DNA from 2 places in the Bacillus methanolicus genome. Region 1 is predicted to be linked to the other one. Evidence: riboswitches for the same ligand, from Rfam matches in the RefSeq annotation. Region 1 holds a riboswitch; the other holds the start of a gene.
What was found. A riboswitch is a leader RNA that binds a small molecule or an ion and turns the genes downstream of it on or off. The one in region 1 is predicted to bind cyclic di-GMP.

Region 1 (9,313 bases):
TATCTATTCCTGATAGTATAAAGTTCTATAGAAACAATCAATTGATTAAAGAAAAAACAACAATTATATCTGAGAAAGATTTGTATGAGATCAAAGTAGAAAACGAAGAAAAAGAGACAAGATGGAAAGTCACAATGGATCAACACAAATTAAAAGTTCAATTACATGTTGAGCCTGGATATAAAATTATTCGTACAATCCCGGATATTGATCCGGACCACCACATTGAATTAAAAGTTGAAGAAAAGAAAGAAATTCATAATACCCTTAGCTATAACGAAATCATGCAAAAGTTGGAATCATTAAGGGTGAAACATGGTTTTAACCAAGATGAGATTATTAGAGCAATGGAAGCAACTGAACCAAGTACATTTGAAATTGCAACTGGAATAGAACCGAAGCCAGGTAAGGATGGTTGGTTAGAATTAAAAGTTAATATGGAAACTAATATAGGTCCAAAAGTTACAAAGGATGGCCGTATAGACTATCGGGAAATCAGAACTATACCAACAGTTGAAAAAGGAAAGGTTATTGCAGTTATACACCCGCCAACTCCTGGTCAAATAGGGTATACCGTAACGAATGAGCCTATTGCTCCGAAACAGACATTCCCAATCGTAGTCAAAGGAGGAAACGGGGTTATGGTTGTAGATGACAAAATTGTTGCGATTGAATCGGGTCGTCCTCAACTTGAGCAAAGAGGACAGCTCGTAAAAGTCTCTATCATGCCAAAGCTTACTCATCCAGGAAATGTAGATTTGTCTTCAGGAAATATTCGTTTTAAAGGAGATGTTGAGATATTAGGTGAAGTTGAGGAAAGAATGATAGTTGAAGCTGAAGGGGATATTATCGTTCATAAAACAGTAAATATGGCCAAACTTATAGCTTCAGGAGCAATTGTCACTTTTGGAAACATAATTGGTTCAGAGATTTCAGCAGGAAAAAATAATATGCTAGTTACTGAATTAGGTCATTTATTGGGGATCATTAATCAAGACGTAGAAAAAATAATTGAATTAATCAAACAGCTTACTGTATCTCCTGGATTTAAATCGGATGATTTTTCCCGTGGTGGATTTAGACCATTAATTCGTATATTGCTAGAGAAGAAATTCAAAAATTTTTCTCCTTTAGCTAAAAAGTATGTAGAGGTTGTAAGAAGAGGAGAAGAATATTTATCTGATGATGGATGGAGAGAAGTAGCAGTTTCTTTAACACACCTGTTTTTATCTTTATCAAACGAAGTTACTTCGCTAGAACGGATTATTCAATTATCTCAAAAAATGAAAGAGCTTCATGAAATGAGTAAAACACCTGTCGAACCAGATTCTTATATAACAATATCAAGTGCTATAAATAGTCGCCTTTATTGTAGTGGGAATATACTGATTTTAGGACAAGGCTGCATAAATACCAAAATTCACTCTGGCGGTACTTTAAAAGTTAGCGGCATATTACGTGGTGGAGAAGTATACGGAAGATTAGGTGTTGAAATAAATGAGGCAGGTTCGGAAAGTGGAACTTTAACCATGATTGCCGTTCCAAATGATCAAAAGATCCAAATTAATAAAGCAATGGAAGGTACTACGATAAAGATAGGTAATGTAAAACATACCTTCAAAGAAACTAGATATCATGTCATTGCACGCCTTAATGAAGATGAACGAATTGTTTTTGAATAATGAATGGGGGAAATAAAATGATTAGTTTTTCACTGAATGAAGTTGATGGGAATCTTGACGTAAAATTAGAGGGCGATTTAGATATAGACGGAACAGAAGTAATAGAAGAACAACTGATTCCCACTATGGAAAAATATAAAGCTGTAAATATTAATTTTGCAAATGTTCCGTTTGTAGATTCGACTGGAGTGGGTTTATTATTAAATGTTATACAATCTCTTAATGAAAAGGGAGTAAAGGTCACAATTTCTAACGTAAGACAAGAGATATTTGATATTTTTGAGCTTCTTGAAATTCCTGAAATAGTTGGAGAAGGTGTTTTTGTTTAATTTATTTGTAATCTCTCCTTCACTATTTTTTGTAAGGGGATGACAGTTACCTTTATTAAATAGTTAAAAGCTGTTTATATAATGGTTTCATGAGATGTGGGTAATAGCATAGCTTAATTTAACTGGACAGCCCAAAGTATGGATGTTTTCATGCTATCCTATTTGTGGGCTGTTTTTTATTTCAGTGGAAAGAAGAAACATTCAAAAGAGATTGTAGAAATCGTAAAGGAATATAGTCTGATTGTAGAAACTATCGAATAACTTAAGTCACTATATGGGTATACCAATGCTTGGGATATTAAAAAAGAAGTAATTACGGAGATAAAAGTATATCTAGTGTGAAAGTTAATAATTTTCAGGTCAAATGGTACTTTCGTTATAGTCTTTAACAAAAAAATATCAAATTTGGCTTCACTAATGAGCGAAGCAATGGTCAAATTATTTTGGTTTTTGGATACTTTTTTATCCTCTACATTCCGACTCCTCCTTTACGAAAAAACTAAGACAAACATACCTATTTAAAGATATGTTTGTCCTGGATTTTTCCCATAAGTTATTAATTGGCTAAATCAAATTATATATTGTCCAATATTTTCCCTTCAAGTGTTTTTCGGACTAATGTATCTTTGGTTATATACTTCAAGTATTAGAAGCATGAATTTTCCTCTATACCAAGATCCTTCGCAATCTGTTGAATAGGATATTTTCTTAAGTAAAGATCTTATACAATAGTCCTACTAATGGATATTATTAACGTTAATGGTTGATATTCACTGGTAAATAATTTTAAGGTTATAGCCCTTAGATAATGAAGGATAGATTTTACTTGAATCAGACCACTATATTCATCTCCATGCGGCATGGTTGTACATATTCATTTCCTTTAAAAACAGTTTTATAAAAGTATTCAAGTAAGTAGCCTCTTTATCTTCCAAATATGCTTCAATTATTGAGCTTTATTTCAACAAGGTCTTAACGATAAGCTGTTTTTTAATTCTTTTGTTGCCCATAAGAAAATAGCTTTTCAAAGTTTGGAGTAGGTATCATTAGACAGAACCTTTTCTAGTATTGTGGTATCTCTTAGTAGGTTATTTCCACCTTTGGCTTTTTCAACTTTCAATCTCGTTAACAACTGGATCAACCGTCACTTTATTAATTTTCATTGAAACTTTTTCTGCTTTTTTCTTTTTTTCTTATTTAGAAAGATAAAGCCGGAGGAGAAGTCAAACTTATACCATGTATTAATGATTCGATTAAGATACTATCCAACTTTACCCGCTTAAGAGAGTAATGTAGGTCTCCCAAGAAAGTAACCTTGTGCATACTGAACGCCAAGACTTTTTAAATCAGCTAAACTATCGTTGTCTTCAACCCCTTCAACAATTAATTCGGAGTTGAATTCGCGACAAAAGTGGAGAAGGTAGCGTATAAGATCTTTTTTTTGCTCAGAGTTTCTCAAATCTTCCATAAAATATCTGTCCAGCTTTATGAAATCAGGTTGTAATTCAATCATTGATTTTATGGAAGATGACCCTTCTCCAAAATCATCGATGGCAATTAGGAAACCAAGATTCTTAAGATAAGAAATTGATTTTTTTAACATGTTAAGATTAACGTCTTCATTTTCGTTAATTTCAAATATTAGTTGTTGACTTTTGATTCCGTTCATATTAATAATTTGATTTATAAAGGTACGGAATTTTGGGTTTATAATTGTCGATGGGAAGACATTTAAAAACAAATACCGATACCTTTCTGAATAACCTGCTTTTATGTAGGTTAGGGAAGCTTTATGGATAGACCGCGAATCTAATTCATAAAGCTTCTTTTTCTTTTTGGCAATATCAAACGGAATTTCAGGTGTAGGGAGTGTCTTTGTTCGAAAAAGACTCTCATACCCTACTACTTTCCAATTTTGAATATCATAAATTGGCTGATAATGATGAAAAAATTCATCATTACTAATTATACTGTCGATAAACAAATATCTATCCTACCTCCTTGTGTAAAAATAAAAAGCGCACAATACCAGAAAATGGGATTATGCGCTTTGTTTAAAAGCCCCCACTTCCTTCGGTAGCTCAGCCACCATAGCTTTTGCTTTAGGTCTGTAGCTTTGCGTCCTTACCTTTCGATAAGTTTGCCTTTATCGTTTTTAAGTGAGTTATTGATGAGATTATCTTAAATTATTTATAACAATATTTATAACATATAACATGATAAAAGTATAACAAATTCAAACAAAATTTGACAATTTTTTATATATAGAAATAAATTTATAGATATTTATGATTTTTAATCGATTTTTTTAAGGGCGAGACTTGGTTAAATATTAGTGTGGTGAGCTCCATCTATAGCAATACGTATAAAGTGTTCAATGAGTTTTTTTGTCTGTCGTTGTTACATCCTCGATGACAACCGTATCAAAAAGTTCCTAGAAATAATGGAGTCGGTACTTTTGGCTCTTAATCAGTGTAGAGAACGTTGATTTTTCGTAATGCAAGAGTAACTTGATAGGCTAGCTGCTATCTAGATAGATCGTCACGAACAAATGATCTCCTAACCAAACTGGCAATTCTTCTTCGTAATCATTATTTTTTTAACGGCGCTTTCTTTGTTGTTTTTTCAAATCATAAACAACCCCAACATCTTTCGCTGTGCAAGAGATATGTTCCCGGTGTCCCTGGTTTCGCCCTATTATGGTATAATTCAACAATATATGACAATTTCCGCATTTTCATACAGTAAATTCCAATCGAATTTGATGTAGCCAGATAATAATCATTGAAAAATGAAAGGAGAAATATTTTATATGAAGATGTTGCGAAATCTAAGAATCTATCAAAAATTGTTAATCTTGCTAATCATTACCGCCCTTTCATTAGGAGCAGTAGGGGCAGTTGGATTAAATTATGTAAGAGAAATGGCTCAGAAATCAGAATATACATATAAAGAAAACTTAATGCCAATTCAATGGTTAGGCCAAATTAGAATTAATAACCGCACTCTCGATTCTTATACTTTAGAGCTTTTGATTACCACGGATTCTACACGGAAATTTGAACTGAAAGAAATGATTGACTCTAAGATTGAAGAAATTGATTCAATGATTAAGAAATACGAGAATACACATATGCCGGCTGAAGCTATAAAAAAGTTCGACTACTATAAACAAATCATGAAACAGCTTCGGAAGTCGAGAGAAGAAGTCATTCAATTGGCTTCACAAAATCGAAATGATGAAGCCTACAAGCTTTATTTAGAAAAAGTTGCACCACAACGCACTCTTGCAAATAATACTCTTGCTGAATTAGGGGAGCTAAATGAAAAGATCGCCGGACAAACGAATTCTCAAAATAAGCAAGATTTTAGAAATGCAACCATCATTTTATGTACAGTCATTGCAGCAGCCCTTATCTTTTCAATTGTAGTTGGGATTCTGATTACAAAAATGATTGTAAAACCAACGGAAGAACTGAATAACTTGCTCTCTAAAGCGGAGAAAGGAGACCTTACCGTAAAAGGGACATATCAATCAAAGGATGAAATTGGTGCACTGACAGCTTCTTTTAATAACATGATCAATAGTTTGCGAGGAATTCTTCTTACTGTAAATGAAAACTCACATCAAGTGGCAACGGCATCAGAAGAGCTGACTGCAAGTGCTGATCAAACAACAACAGCTTCAAAACATGTAGCATCTGCCATTCAAGAAATAGCAAGCGCATCCGAAAATTCAAAAACCAAACTCGAGCAAAATGCAGATGCGCTGAAGGAAGCTCTTGAAGGAGTTTTACGAATAGCAGAAAAATCAACGATTGTTTCAGAATTAGCGAGAGAAAGCGAAAAAGAAGCAGAAGAAGGAGGCCAATTTGTAGAAAACAACTTAACTCAAATGAGGTCGATCCATGAATCCATTCGTAAATCCAATGAAGTTATTCAATCCCTTTCACACCGCTCTCAAGAAATAGGGAAAATACTGGATGTCATTAGCGGGATTGCTGATCAAACCAATCTTTTAGCTTTAAATGCAGCTATCGAAGCAGCTAGAGCAGGGGAGCACGGAAAAGGGTTTGCAGTAGTCGCTGACGAAGTAAGAAAATTAGCTGAACAATCGCAAACTTCAACGAAATTGATTGCAGATTTAATTAACAGTATTCAAGAAGATACAGAAGAATCTGTTCAGACGATGAGTGAAATTATGAATAATGCAGAGAAAGGTGTTAAAATCTCGGTTGAAACATCGAATAAGTTTATGCAGATTTTAGACAAAACCCGAAATATCACTCCGCAAATTGAAGAAATAACGGCAACCGTTCAGCAAATTTCAGCGAGTGTGGAAGAAGTATCCACATCCGCCTCTGAAATTGCATTACTTGTCCAAAAAAATTCTGCTAGTTTTGAAGAAATTGCATCGTCAACAGAGGAACAGCTTGCTTCCATGGAGGAAATTCATGCTTCGGCAAAATCCCTTGCCCAAATGGCAGAAGAACTGGAATCCCTTGTCAGCCAATTTAAAATCGAGTGACATAAGATGGTATTCCTTCCAATATTAAACTGCTTAATTTGTCAATTTTGAGCATTTATGCGCTGCTTTTGTCTAAAGAAAATTACCTTCCACATGGCATGGTTTAGAAAAAAAGGGCTGACTCAAGGTCTATCTTTTTATATAGATATGGTTCCAATTTAACAAACATAGGCAGATAAACATTTTATAGCTGTTTCTCTAAAGATTGCTGCATAGTAAACAAGATAGACAGATAAAAAATTCCTGCCCAAGGCAGTATTCTATTCGTAAAAAGTTCTTTCATTGATTCTCCCCAATTCAATTTACAAAAATTCGACACTTTGAATGGAGAATCTTAAAAAAAATTAAAGAAATACAAGAGTAAATAAGTTTCATGGGCGAGCAAGGCAATGACATGGAAGTAATTTTGACATGGGATAGTTGCCTTGCTCTGATAAAGTTTTTCCAAAAAATAAATTGATCATACAGCAAATTTTAGGGAGAATGGCCAGTTACAGCTAGTGTGTTGTCCTTTTGTGTAATATAAGAAAAAGGTTTTTCAGTTTTTCTGTATTATACAAAAAATGGAGAAATTCGAGAAAACAATTGAGGTAGTGGAAAAAAAATGATACGATAAAGATAAATCAAATATCTTTACAATTATTGCGTCGGAAGAACCGCCAATATCCTTTAAGGGATATTGGCTTTTTTATGATTAAGAGGGATATCTAGTGTTGCATAGATAAGTTAAAATGAAAGGGGTCTTTATTGGTGGTCGCACCTCAAAGAGTAATACGTTTTTTATTAGGAGTTCCATCTACCTTTAAGGTGATAGGATTTCTGGTGGGGATTCCTCAAGTTAATATTTTGACGGGGGAACAAAGTCTATCTTTAAGTTGCCGAATAGGAAACAAAGATAAACCTGTCGATATTTCTCCATTCCTGGAGCATGTAAAAGTCGTTCATTAAAAAGTGACACCGAAGGAGAGTTTTCCGTTGATGTATATGTATTTTCGACGAGTAGGAGGAAGCGTCATTTTTCTTACGACCCATTTTGCTTTGCAGCAACTCCAACTTAATTTTGTGGGATTTGCTATGATGTGTATGATCTCAGGAGGATATATCTCACATATTTTGACTTCTCGAATAAATTACACGAGAGCAAATCAATTGGGGCTAAGGCATTTCAAGGAATTTAAACATGCTCAGAAAATCGAGAACTATGTGTATTCTTTGATGGAAACTCTTATTGTTGCATCACTTGTAAACCTGAACTACTTTGTAGAAAACTCATTTGTTTCTAATATGATGTTTTCGCTGGGAGCTGGTTATTTATTGGTTTCTCACTTCATTCGAAATAAAGAAGAATATCGATTTTATCAAGTATAAGGATGCACCTTATCAAAAACTAAATTTGAAAAATTAAAAACATAGGGCTGTTTGACATATAACACATAACTAAATATGTCAAGCAGCCTTTCGTTGCTCTTAAATGATCACGCCCTATTCTTGAATAAACACATGGCTTATATTTACCGGCAACAGACTTTGCAGCACAAACACGGTTCTTTTTAAATGATGACTTTCCATCAACAAATGCTAGATAATTATAAAACAGTTTTATCAGAGGATATTCCAGCAAACTAAAAAACAAAAAGTGTAGAGGAAAGATATTTCCCTACACTTTCTTAAGTTTAATATAATCCTTCATCGACTACTTTCTTACCTACATACTCAATTGCCCGCTCCATATATCGCATAAATCCATCTACGGTTTCTGGATTCTCAATCTGTTTAGCGTAATCCACACCAAACAAAGGACAGTTAAATTGTTCCGGGAAAGAATAAGCTACTTACGGCGAAAGCTACCAATATCGGTGCATTAGGGTATTTCATTTTGCTTGCAGACTTAATCCCTGACATAATGGTTGGAGTAGGATATACCGACGATCTCGGATCTTTAGGAATTGCCTTATTACAAGTGGCTATTTATATCGATGAAGATATTAAAAAGAAAGCAAAAGAAAAGCTAAAAGATTGGTTCGGAGAAAGCGTAGATACATCAGATATCGATGCGAAAATTGGTTAAATTAAGAAGTAGATTTTTAATTACAAGACTGGCTCTCACAAATTTTTAATTTCCTCAAATCACATTTTTCTTTGTATCATTTTCAGTAAAAAGCAGGTTCATAGGATATTTTTGATTAAACTTTATTTAAAACCAATAATTATGAAAGCCCATCTCTAGATAGAATCCAAAGATGGGTTTTTTGTGTTACGATATTTGAATCATCTTTTATATTCCGCAATAGCTTGTTTTCTCCGCTTACCCAGTTGTTCAGCTGCTTCTGCTGCCTTTTGTTCTTCTGGGTTAGAATACAATGCTGCTGTAGTCGTAGAAGAATGTCCCAACTGTCTCATTAGCAGGTGGATATCACCCGTTTCTTCCATTAAATTTGTTGCATAGGTATGTCTTAATTTATGTGGTGACATAGCTTTATTGGTTTTATAGGCTTTTGTATATTTCTTTACAATGGTCTCAATTGAACGATTGGAAAGGGGAGTAGGGACGTTATTGGTTTTTGTTACAAATACATACTCATTATCTTCATTGGAAGCATTATACCTCTGAGGCCGTACCTCTAAATACTTCTTCACATCAAGCATGGACTCTGGAATTACCGAGATAGTATCTTTTTTTCCACCTTTTCTAATGACAGTAATACGATTTTTTTCAAAATCCAAATCCTTTAATCTTAAGTTAGCCAGCTCATTTACTCGAATCCCACTTCCCA
Region 2 (9,313 bases), on a different contig from region 1:
ATAGTGCCGGTCCTAATAAAGATGCTGGACTAGTCTACCAAGCCTTATCAACGATTAAAGCTGATTTAAGACAAATTCAACTATTTCACACAGACCGAGGAAACGAGTTTAAAAACAAGACAATCGATGAAGCTTTAGAAACATTCGAGATTAAACGGTCGTTAAGCATGAAAGGTTGCCCATATGATAACGCAGTAGCCGAAGCCACATTTAAAATTATCAAGACAGAATTTGTAAAAGGTAAATATTTTGAAAGTTTAGAGCAATTAAAATTGGAATTAGATGATTATGTACATTGGTTTAATCATATAAGAATTCACGGAACACTCGGGTATTTAAGCCCTATTGAATACAAAAAGGAACACCTTAAAAAAATTGTCTAGTTTAGTGTTGACATACCATATAATCAACCCAATTGGATTAGGGAGTGGGAGAGGGGTAGCTACCCTTATACTTTTGGTCATACAATATTTAAGTAGTTATTACTTTTATGAAATATATACTATATATAGTAGTGCAGAACAAATATTCCCACTAACTATTGATTAGTTTAATAGTTCAATAGTATTATTAAATTATAAGTGTTCATGTTAAGATTTTGCATCTGGATTTTACATACTCCTAACATGAACCAAAAATACTCTTAAACCATACTGGAGTGAATTTATGAAGTTAAATGACCATTTTAAAAAATTTGTAGGGAACATCTCATTGAATCCAACAAGGAAAAGCCGTGTTGAAAGTGCACTAAACCATTGGGAAAACAATTTTAAAGAAGACGAAGAATTAAAAGACCTATTCTTGGACTTTTATTCCCAAGGATCTTACAGTACCGACACAGGAGTTAAACCTAAAAATAATGACGAATTTGATGTTGATGCCATTCTCCTTCTCAATATTGACGAAAAGGAAGAACCAAAAGATATCCTCAAAAAAATTTCCGTCCGAATTAAAAGTCATAAAGAATTTGAAGATAGAGTAAAAGTGAAAGACCGTTGTGTAAGAATTGATTACGCTGGGGACTTTCATGTTGATATCGTTCCCGCGTTGCCATTTGAGAATGTCATTAAGATTCCTTCCAAGAAGGAAAATGAATGGTGCCAAACTAATCCCGTAGGATTTACTAATTGGTGCAATGCCATTAACAGCAAGACAGACGGTTATTTTGCAAAAATAGTGAAAATCATGAAGCATTGGCGAGACGATAATGTCGGAAAAGATACAGCACCCAAATCTATCTTAATGACCACTTTAATCGGAAACAGTTTTGTGAAAAAAAGTTCCATTGCTGAAACATTGGTAGAAACATTAATCTCTCTCGTAGATCAATTGGAATGTCTATTAGAAGAAGATGAGATATACGTTGAAAATCCTTCCCTTGAAGATGAAAATTTGGCAAGAAATTGGGATCATACGAAAGCTGGACGGTTCCTCAAAAAGGTAAAAAATCTAAAAGACGATTGCCAAGACGCTTTAGATGATAAGGACAAGGAAAGCAGCATTGAAAAATGGCAAAACATTTTCGGTAAGTCCTACTTTCCATCCAGTCTAGGTGAAGTAAAGGATATGGCTGACAATATTAGTAGAGGCTTAGTAAAAGTGTCTTCTGCTGGCATCCTAAACCAAGATCATGGGACAAAAGTCCGCGACCATCGTTTTTATGGTAAACAAGATGAAGAATATTAAAACCATTAATTTGGGATTGCAAAATTTTGCCATATCAAAAAAATTCCCTTCATTTAGACTATTTAAAGATAGTCATCAAAATATTTACTGGATAGGAAAACTGCAACCTTCAGAAAAATCACCAATCTACACTGTCAAAATCCAATACGATCCATATCAACCTAAGGTTTTTGTCTTGGAGCCAGAAATATTAAGATCCGCACCCCTTCGTTATGGCGACAACTCCTTATGTTTATATCATCCAAACGATAATAGTTATAGACCTGACATGTTAATTTCTGATACCCTAATACCTTGGGCTTCTGAATGGTTATATTTTTATAATATTTGGTTAGAAGAAGGTGTTTGGTGGGGTAAAGAAGCTCCCCACAGCCCAATTAGTTTTACAGAGAGGAAGTAAAAAATGTTAAATTGGGAACACATAAAGACGGGGAACTGGCAGCCAAGAGAACATAATGCCTTTAAAATTTTATCAATTGATGGTGGAGGAATGAAGGGAATAATTCCTGCTCGATATTTAAAACTTGTTGAAGAAGTTATCAGAACGCCCATTTACCTACACTTCGATTTATTAGCAGGTACATCAACTGGTGGAATCATATGCTTAGGATTGGCATCTGGAATGAGCGCTGAAGAAATCTCCAATCTATATATTAGTGAAGGCAAGCGTATTTTCGGTAATAAAAAGGCAAGCGGATATTTTATTAACACATCTTACGATAACACATCATTAAAAGCCCTTTTAATGGAGAAGTTCACTGATAAGAGGATTAATGATGCCAAGACATTGTTGTGTATTCCTTCCATTGAACATCATAAAGCTGAACCTAAAGTTTATAAAACTCCCCACTGCTCAGATTATATTAGGGACGGAGAGCGTTACATGTGGGAGGTAGGATTGGCAACGTCCGCCGCTCCTACATACTTCCCTGCTGCCAATATAGGTGACGGAGAATGTAAAATAGATGGTGGACTTTGGGCAAACAATCCAGTATTAGTAGGGATAGCTGAGGCCAAAAAGTTAGGATTTACACTTGATCAAATAAAAGTGCTTTCCATTGGAACAGGTGACAGTTTATACAATGCCCCTAATAAGATTGCGGAAGCAGGTGGATGGTTGTCCTGGAGGAAGAAGCTGGTGGAACTTACGATGCAAGCACAGTCAAAAGGTGCTGAACACACTGCCAGGTATCTAATCGGAAGTAATTTAATCCGTTTAAATCCAACTCTTCCTCGACCGATACCATTAGACACCACGAACAAAGAAGATATTTCTATCATGATACAGGAAGCAAACCACATGTTTGAAAGGACTTTTATTCCGCTAGGCATAAAAGATATGTTTTTCGAAAGAAGTGCAATACTTCAATAGTAATAATGGTTTGAATTCTAATAAACAGGTTTGGATTTGAAAGTGTAAAATAGTAAACAATCATTTAAAATGGGGTGCAATTCGCACCTCTTTTGTTATATTATCACTATTTTAGAAGAGTTCAATCAAGAGAAATTAGATGTTTTGATTCATCACCACATTTTGTGATTTAACCCAAAAAATAAGGAAAACACTCACGAATTCCTGGCAATAATGTTAGCGTGACTTAACATAACAGGAGGTTCAAAAGTGTTTTCCGTATCACTAGATTTGCCAGAATTTGAAGTTGTTAAACAAGTATTTCTTGAAGATTGCAATCTGTTACATGTTGAGAAAAATACGATGGAAGAACGTTGTACTTTTTGCGGCTTTTTTACCAGTAATGTCCACGACTGGCGGACAAGAAAGGTTCGTGACTTGTCCGTATTAGGTAAGCCCCTTTTCTTATTAGTCAGAGTGCATAGATACCGTTGTCACAACTGTAATGAGGTATTTTCACAAACATTTGAATCTATCAGTCCTAATAAGCATCAGACCAATCGATACAGAGAATATCTGTATCAAATGTGCAATGGATCCACTATTCAAGAAGTAAGTCGAAAGGAAAAAGTTCCTTATACGACAGTAGAAAGAATTTTTTATTCCATCGCTAAAGAAAAAGAAATGGAGCATTTAGAACATCTTGATAGTGCTTTAGAAAACAATGAACTAGTCCTTAGCCTTGATGAGATCGCTGTTCGAAAGGGTCACCGATATGAAACCGTTCTAATGGATGCCCAATCCGGCAGTGTTCTTGGTATGGAACATCAACGTAGTTATGATTCTACTCTAACCTTACTCTCCAAGGAGATCCTGGCTAATAAGTGTGTTCAAACCGTTGTCATGGATATGTGGGATCCCTTTCATAAAGCTGTTAAATCTATATTCCCAGAGGCCTGTATCGTCATTGATAAATATCATGTGGTGCAAAAGGTGACACATGCACTTGACCAAGTTAGAAAGAAAACTCCTGGACTAAAAAAGGGACGGTTTAAACTCTTGAAAGGTTCTGAAAAGTTAACGGCTAATGAAAAACAACAATTAGACGAGATGCTCAAAGAGCATTCAGAATTGTCATATGCCTATTTTCTAAAAGAACTCTTTAGAGAAATATACCAAGTGAATGACTATGATACAGCTGATTCACTCTTAGAAGAATGGATTCAACTCGCATGGAGCAGCCCATTTCCTTCATTTCATCAAGTTGCCAAGACGATAGAAAATTGGAAGGCACAAATTTTACAATATTTTCTTACACCTTTTACGAATGGCCGGATTGAAGGTACAAACCATAAGATTAAGAACATCAAAAGACGTGCTTTTGGCTTCAGAAACCTTGAAAGATTTCGGCTACGTGTATTTTTGGAATGTACAGGTAAAACTTATAAAAATCAGGTTGCTTAACCTTGCCCTCCATCAGCTTTCCGCATTGTAGTTGGTAGAATGGAAGCCGTCAAGGAAAGCACTTGACCGCTTCCATTCTACCAACTTAGTGGTCTGCAAGCTGACGAAGGGGCTACTCTAGATTGAGTACCAATCTAGCTAACTTATTTCAGGAATTGTGTGGACATCACAGAATATGGTGAAGAGACTACATATCTAACCCAAATAACATAATATAAGATTTGTAAAGCGGTACATTGTGAACGATAGGGTCATTGTGCACTCGTTTTAAGGTTGCCAGCTTTGATATGGCTTCGTGAACCATAAAAAGGGAGGAGCTATTAGTTATGCACTGGGGAAAGGTAGTTATACATTGTTTGATGTTGGTTATTTTGTTTTTGTTAGCAGCCATTTTTGTGATTCCCCTGACGGATGTGATTGAAAACGGTACGATGCGGGTTGTGGTCAAAGAACTTATACGTATTGGATTTACTGTAGGACTGCTATGGTTGTATGCGCGGCTGTTCTTTAAAAAATCGAGTGGATATTATCGTATTCATAAACTGTTTGATACTGGTGAAATATGGGTATTTGTTGGTTTGGCAATGCCACTTACAGTTATAGCATTTTATCTGCTCACAGAATTCGTCGTTTTTGAAAAGCAAGAACAACTTCATATTGAATCTGCTTTAGCGTTTATCATTGGCTCGTTCTTCACGGCATGCTCTGCCGGGGTGATTGAAGAGATTTTGTTCCGCGGTTATTTGTTTAAGCTAATCGAAGACAAATGGAATGCGATTACCGCCGTTTTCATCACTTCCATCTTGTTCGGTGCTCTTCATTTACTTACTGTGAATGGGTTACAGTTGGTTGATGTGTGCTTGGTACTTATCGCAGGCAGCTTGGTTGGCATTATGTTTTCGCTTATTGTTTATATGGCGGGGAATGTATGGAATGCAGTCGTGGTGCATATCATTTGGAACTTTTTTATTAATTCCCAAATGGTGCAATTTGCTCCTGTGCCCGACAGAAGTCATTCTTCCCTTGTGATGCTCAGGTTAAAATCGGACAGTGTTTGGATTACGGGCGGTACATTTGGGATCGAAGCTGCTCTTCCTGTTATCGTACTATATGTACTCATTATCTGCTGGATTGGATTTCGCAAAACAAAAGTTAGAAGGAATACTGTCACTTTTTAAGGAAAATACAGCAATTATTTTTGCACGTATTTTTTCACACATTGAACTAAACCAGCTGTTAATTGGAACAGCTTTAAAACTTCAATTAAACATACCTTTAGAAAATGTTAATGATATTAATAATTTGTATCAGTTAAGATTAATTTTTTAATAAAAAAGGAAAAAAGAAAATAATACATAGGCGGTCTTTTATTGTCATAAACCAACACACAGGACATGGAATGACAGAGAAAACGACAGTAGGAACAGTAAGATAATAGCAACAGACAGCAACGAATGAACAAATAACACAATGATAGCGATAATGACTAATAATAATGAGATCAGAGATCGCCTGCCGCCAGCACTCTTTGTACATAAGATTCCATACTGTTAGACATTTCAAAAAAAAGTCATTGAGTATTTATCTCAATATTATAGAAGGGATTTCGGATCGGAAAATACCTTTTATCTCTGGGAACTCAACAGAATTTCTTTACTGAAGAAAAATTACGAGGTTAATTGTTCAATACGTTCATAAAATATCACAAATAATAAGAACGATTTGTGACAAGTTTGTGAATATTTTTGAACAAGGTAAAAATTGCCTACCTTTTGCCGATATATATATGGTAAAAGGTTCTCTTTTGGTGTTTTAAATTTTCATATTTATTTGGCAAACTACTCGAAAGGGTAGGACGCAAAGCTAAAGGGGCTACATCTATTTATAATAGACATGCCAGCCAGTTGCACTTCGTCTGAAGTTTCGTTTTGATTCTTTACGAAGTTTTTTATTAAGATGATCTCGTTCAAGCAGCTGCCCTCTTTAGTTTTACTAGACTAGAGAGGGCAATTTTTTTATATAAGTTCAGATTGAAAAATAGACATAAGTAAGATGATCAAGTGAAGTAAAAGAAAAGTCCAAATGTTTTATACATATGTCTGAAAATCAAACTGCATTTATATAAATTCAAGTAGTGAACAAGCATTTACATAAATAATTGCTACTTCTTATGAGGAGGAATAAAAAGTGTTAAAAAACATGAATTTTTTCACCAAGAATATGCTGTTTTCGATAGTGAGTGTTGTGATTGTAGGAGTATCACTTGTTGGGATGGGTTATATTATCCAAGGTAATTTGTTAGAAAATCAGTTAAAACAGCAATCGGAAGAAATTACAAAATCTTGGATGAAGAAGATAGATGTCGATAAAGTAGAACAAGCTTCTAAAACGGAAAATATAAAAAGTAAAGAACATCAAGAGTTAACGACTTTATTAGATCAGTTAAGTGAATATAACCCGAATATTGCTCAAGGATACATATTTGGTACTGAATTGGCGGGGAAGAATGGAAATAAAACATCTATAGTGGCAAATCCTACTGGAATATGGGAGATGTTGCAAGAATCAGGATTAAAAGTAGGGGATATGTATGCTCAGCCTGATGTGGTAGTGGAAGCAATTAAGAAATTAAAGAATGAAAAGAAAGTTCAATTTACTAAAATTTATAAAGATGATTTGGGTACTTGGATGACAATTTTACATCCGATTATAAATAGCAAAGGTGAGGTATTTGCTTATTTTGGAGTTGACATAGATGCTTCAAACATAGAGGAAGGGCAAAAAGATTTATTGTTCAAATCAGGAATCTCGTTAGTTGTTATTTTAATGTTACTAATTGTAGGGCAATACTTATTATTAAAAGTTTCATTAAAGCCGTTAACCAATTTAATGCAAGGTATTGAAGAAGCAAGTAAAGGAAACTTGAATATTTCAGTGAAAGAAGGGAAAGATGAGTTAGGCCAAGTTAATCAAAAGTTTAATGGAATGATAAATGTAATAAAAGGTACGGTAAGTAGAATACGACATACTTCGAAAGAGATTGCCGAGAATTCAGAAAGGCTTTATGCATCGTTTGAAACAAGTTATAAAGCAGCTAACAATATTACAAACTCGGTAGAAATGGTACAAGAATTATTAGAGCGACAAGCTAAATCTATTAATGAGTCTTCGGTTGCGGTGGAGCAGATTTCTAAAGAAGTAATTAGCATTGCCAATTATACGAATGAAGTTTATGAGCTTTCTGAAGGGGTAACACTGCTTTCTGAAAATGGGAAAAAGTCTACTGATAAAGTTGTAGAGCAGATGGAGAAGATTAATCATAATGTAGAAAACTCCGATAAAGCAATCAACGAGCTTGTTACCGTGTCGGATGAAATTCAAGAAATATTACAAGTAATAACCAGTATTTCAAATAATACAAATTTATTGGCATTAAATGCTTCGATTGAGGCTGCTAGAGCAGGTGAGCATGGGAAAGGATTTGCTGTAGTAGCAAATGAAGTGAAAAAATTATCGGAGCAATCTGCAAACTCGGTAGAGAGCATACAAAAACTGATTGATAAAGTAAAAGAACAAATAAATAAAGTAGTAGATTCTATGGAAATCATAAAAAATGATGTGAGTGAAGGTATTGAAATTACAGAAAGTACAAATGAAGTATTTGGGAAAATTTATGAATCTATATTGGAAGTAGCTAAAAAATTGCAAGTAGTCTCTTCTTCCTCTCAACAAATTTCTGCAGGAGTTGAAGAATCGACTGCTATGATTGTTGAATTGTCAAGTAACGCTGAAAATATTACTAAAAGATATGATGATATTGTAGAAAATATCCACGAACAAGAAGCTTCGTTTGAAAATATAAGAGAAACAGTGGGTTACTTAACAGAAACATCAAAAGAATTAAAAAAGCTTAGTGATCAATTTAACATATAATGGTTATTCAACAAGATATTCTACAAGAATGGAGGGCATCAAATGAAAAATATTGTAGAAGGATTTGAATTATCTGTAAAAAAATTTCCGGATTATATAGCGGTTAAAGATAAGAATCGATATTTAACATATAAAGAACTAGATAAAGAATCGTCACGTGTAGCAGTGGAATTAGTAAAAAACGGACTAAAAAAAGGACAGTTTGTAAGCATTTTTCTTAAAAGAAGCGTTGATACCGTAGTGTCCATTTTAGGCATCTTAAAAGCTGGTGGAGTGTATGTACCATTAGATCCAGCTCATCCTGAAGAAAGAAATCGATATATTATCGAAGATACTCAATCACCATTTTTGATAACGAAATCAGATTGGCTAGAAAAAATTAAAAAACTAAATGTAAGATCGAAAAATATACTGTTGGATCGTTTAGATGACAATGATGAAGATGTATCGGTAAACATTCAAGAGAATGATTTAGCTTATGTAATTTATACATCAGGTACTACCGGCAATCCTAAAGGTACTTTATTGAGACATGTCGGGGTATTAAATTTAGTTTCTTGGAAACAGAGAGTGTTCAATATTAGACCGGAAGATCGAGTATTACAGTTTGCTACGTTTAGTTTTGATGCTTCTATACCTGAAACATTTGTTTCCTTATTCAATGGTTCGATTTTGTATTTAATTGATGATGAGGAAAGAATGTCTGTTGAACATTTTCTTAAAACAATCGATAGAGAAGGAATTACTGTCATTCCTGCTATACCGACTGTATTTTGTAACCAGTTATCGAAATATGCTAAAACACATGGTAAACGGAAATTTGGAAAGGTAAGGGCTGTAGGGGTAGCAGGAGAATTGCTAACAGGTGAGGTTGCAAGA

Region 2: another riboswitch for cyclic di-GMP. It lies ahead of C0966_RS05140 (methyl-accepting chemotaxis protein); the one in region 1 lies ahead of C0966_RS17485 (EAL domain-containing protein).

What each region holds. Positions count from the first base shown of each region.
Region 1 is NZ_PNFF01000003.1:105,459-114,771, forward strand. It holds gene C0966_RS17470 (Jag N-terminal domain-containing protein) at 1-21, shown strand, start outside; gene C0966_RS17475 (DUF342 domain-containing protein) at 42-1,682, shown strand; gene C0966_RS17480 (STAS domain-containing protein) at 1,700-2,011, shown strand; gene C0966_RS17485 (EAL domain-containing protein) at 3,291-3,995, opposite strand; cyclic di-GMP riboswitch class I at 4,084-4,166, opposite strand; gene C0966_RS17490 (methyl-accepting chemotaxis protein) at 4,824-6,539, shown strand; gene C0966_RS17495 (hypothetical protein) at 7,515-7,907, shown strand; partial or broken gene C0966_RS17500 (YkvA family protein) at 8,377-8,607, shown strand; gene xerS (tyrosine recombinase XerS) at 8,808-9,313, opposite strand, start outside.
Region 2 is NZ_PNFF01000001.1:1,015,976-1,025,288, reverse strand. It holds one part of gene C0966_RS05170 (IS3 family transposase) at 1-383, shown strand, start outside; gene C0966_RS05165 (SMODS domain-containing nucleotidyltransferase) at 667-1,686, shown strand; gene C0966_RS05160 (hypothetical protein) at 1,673-2,086, shown strand; gene C0966_RS05155 (CBASS cGAMP-activated phospholipase) at 2,090-3,058, shown strand; gene C0966_RS05150 (ISL3 family transposase) at 3,308-4,501, shown strand; gene C0966_RS05145 (CPBP family intramembrane glutamic endopeptidase) at 4,828-5,679, shown strand; cyclic di-GMP riboswitch class I at 6,324-6,413, shown strand; gene C0966_RS05140 (methyl-accepting chemotaxis protein) at 6,689-8,434, shown strand; gene C0966_RS05135 (amino acid adenylation domain-containing protein) at 8,477-9,313, shown strand, end outside.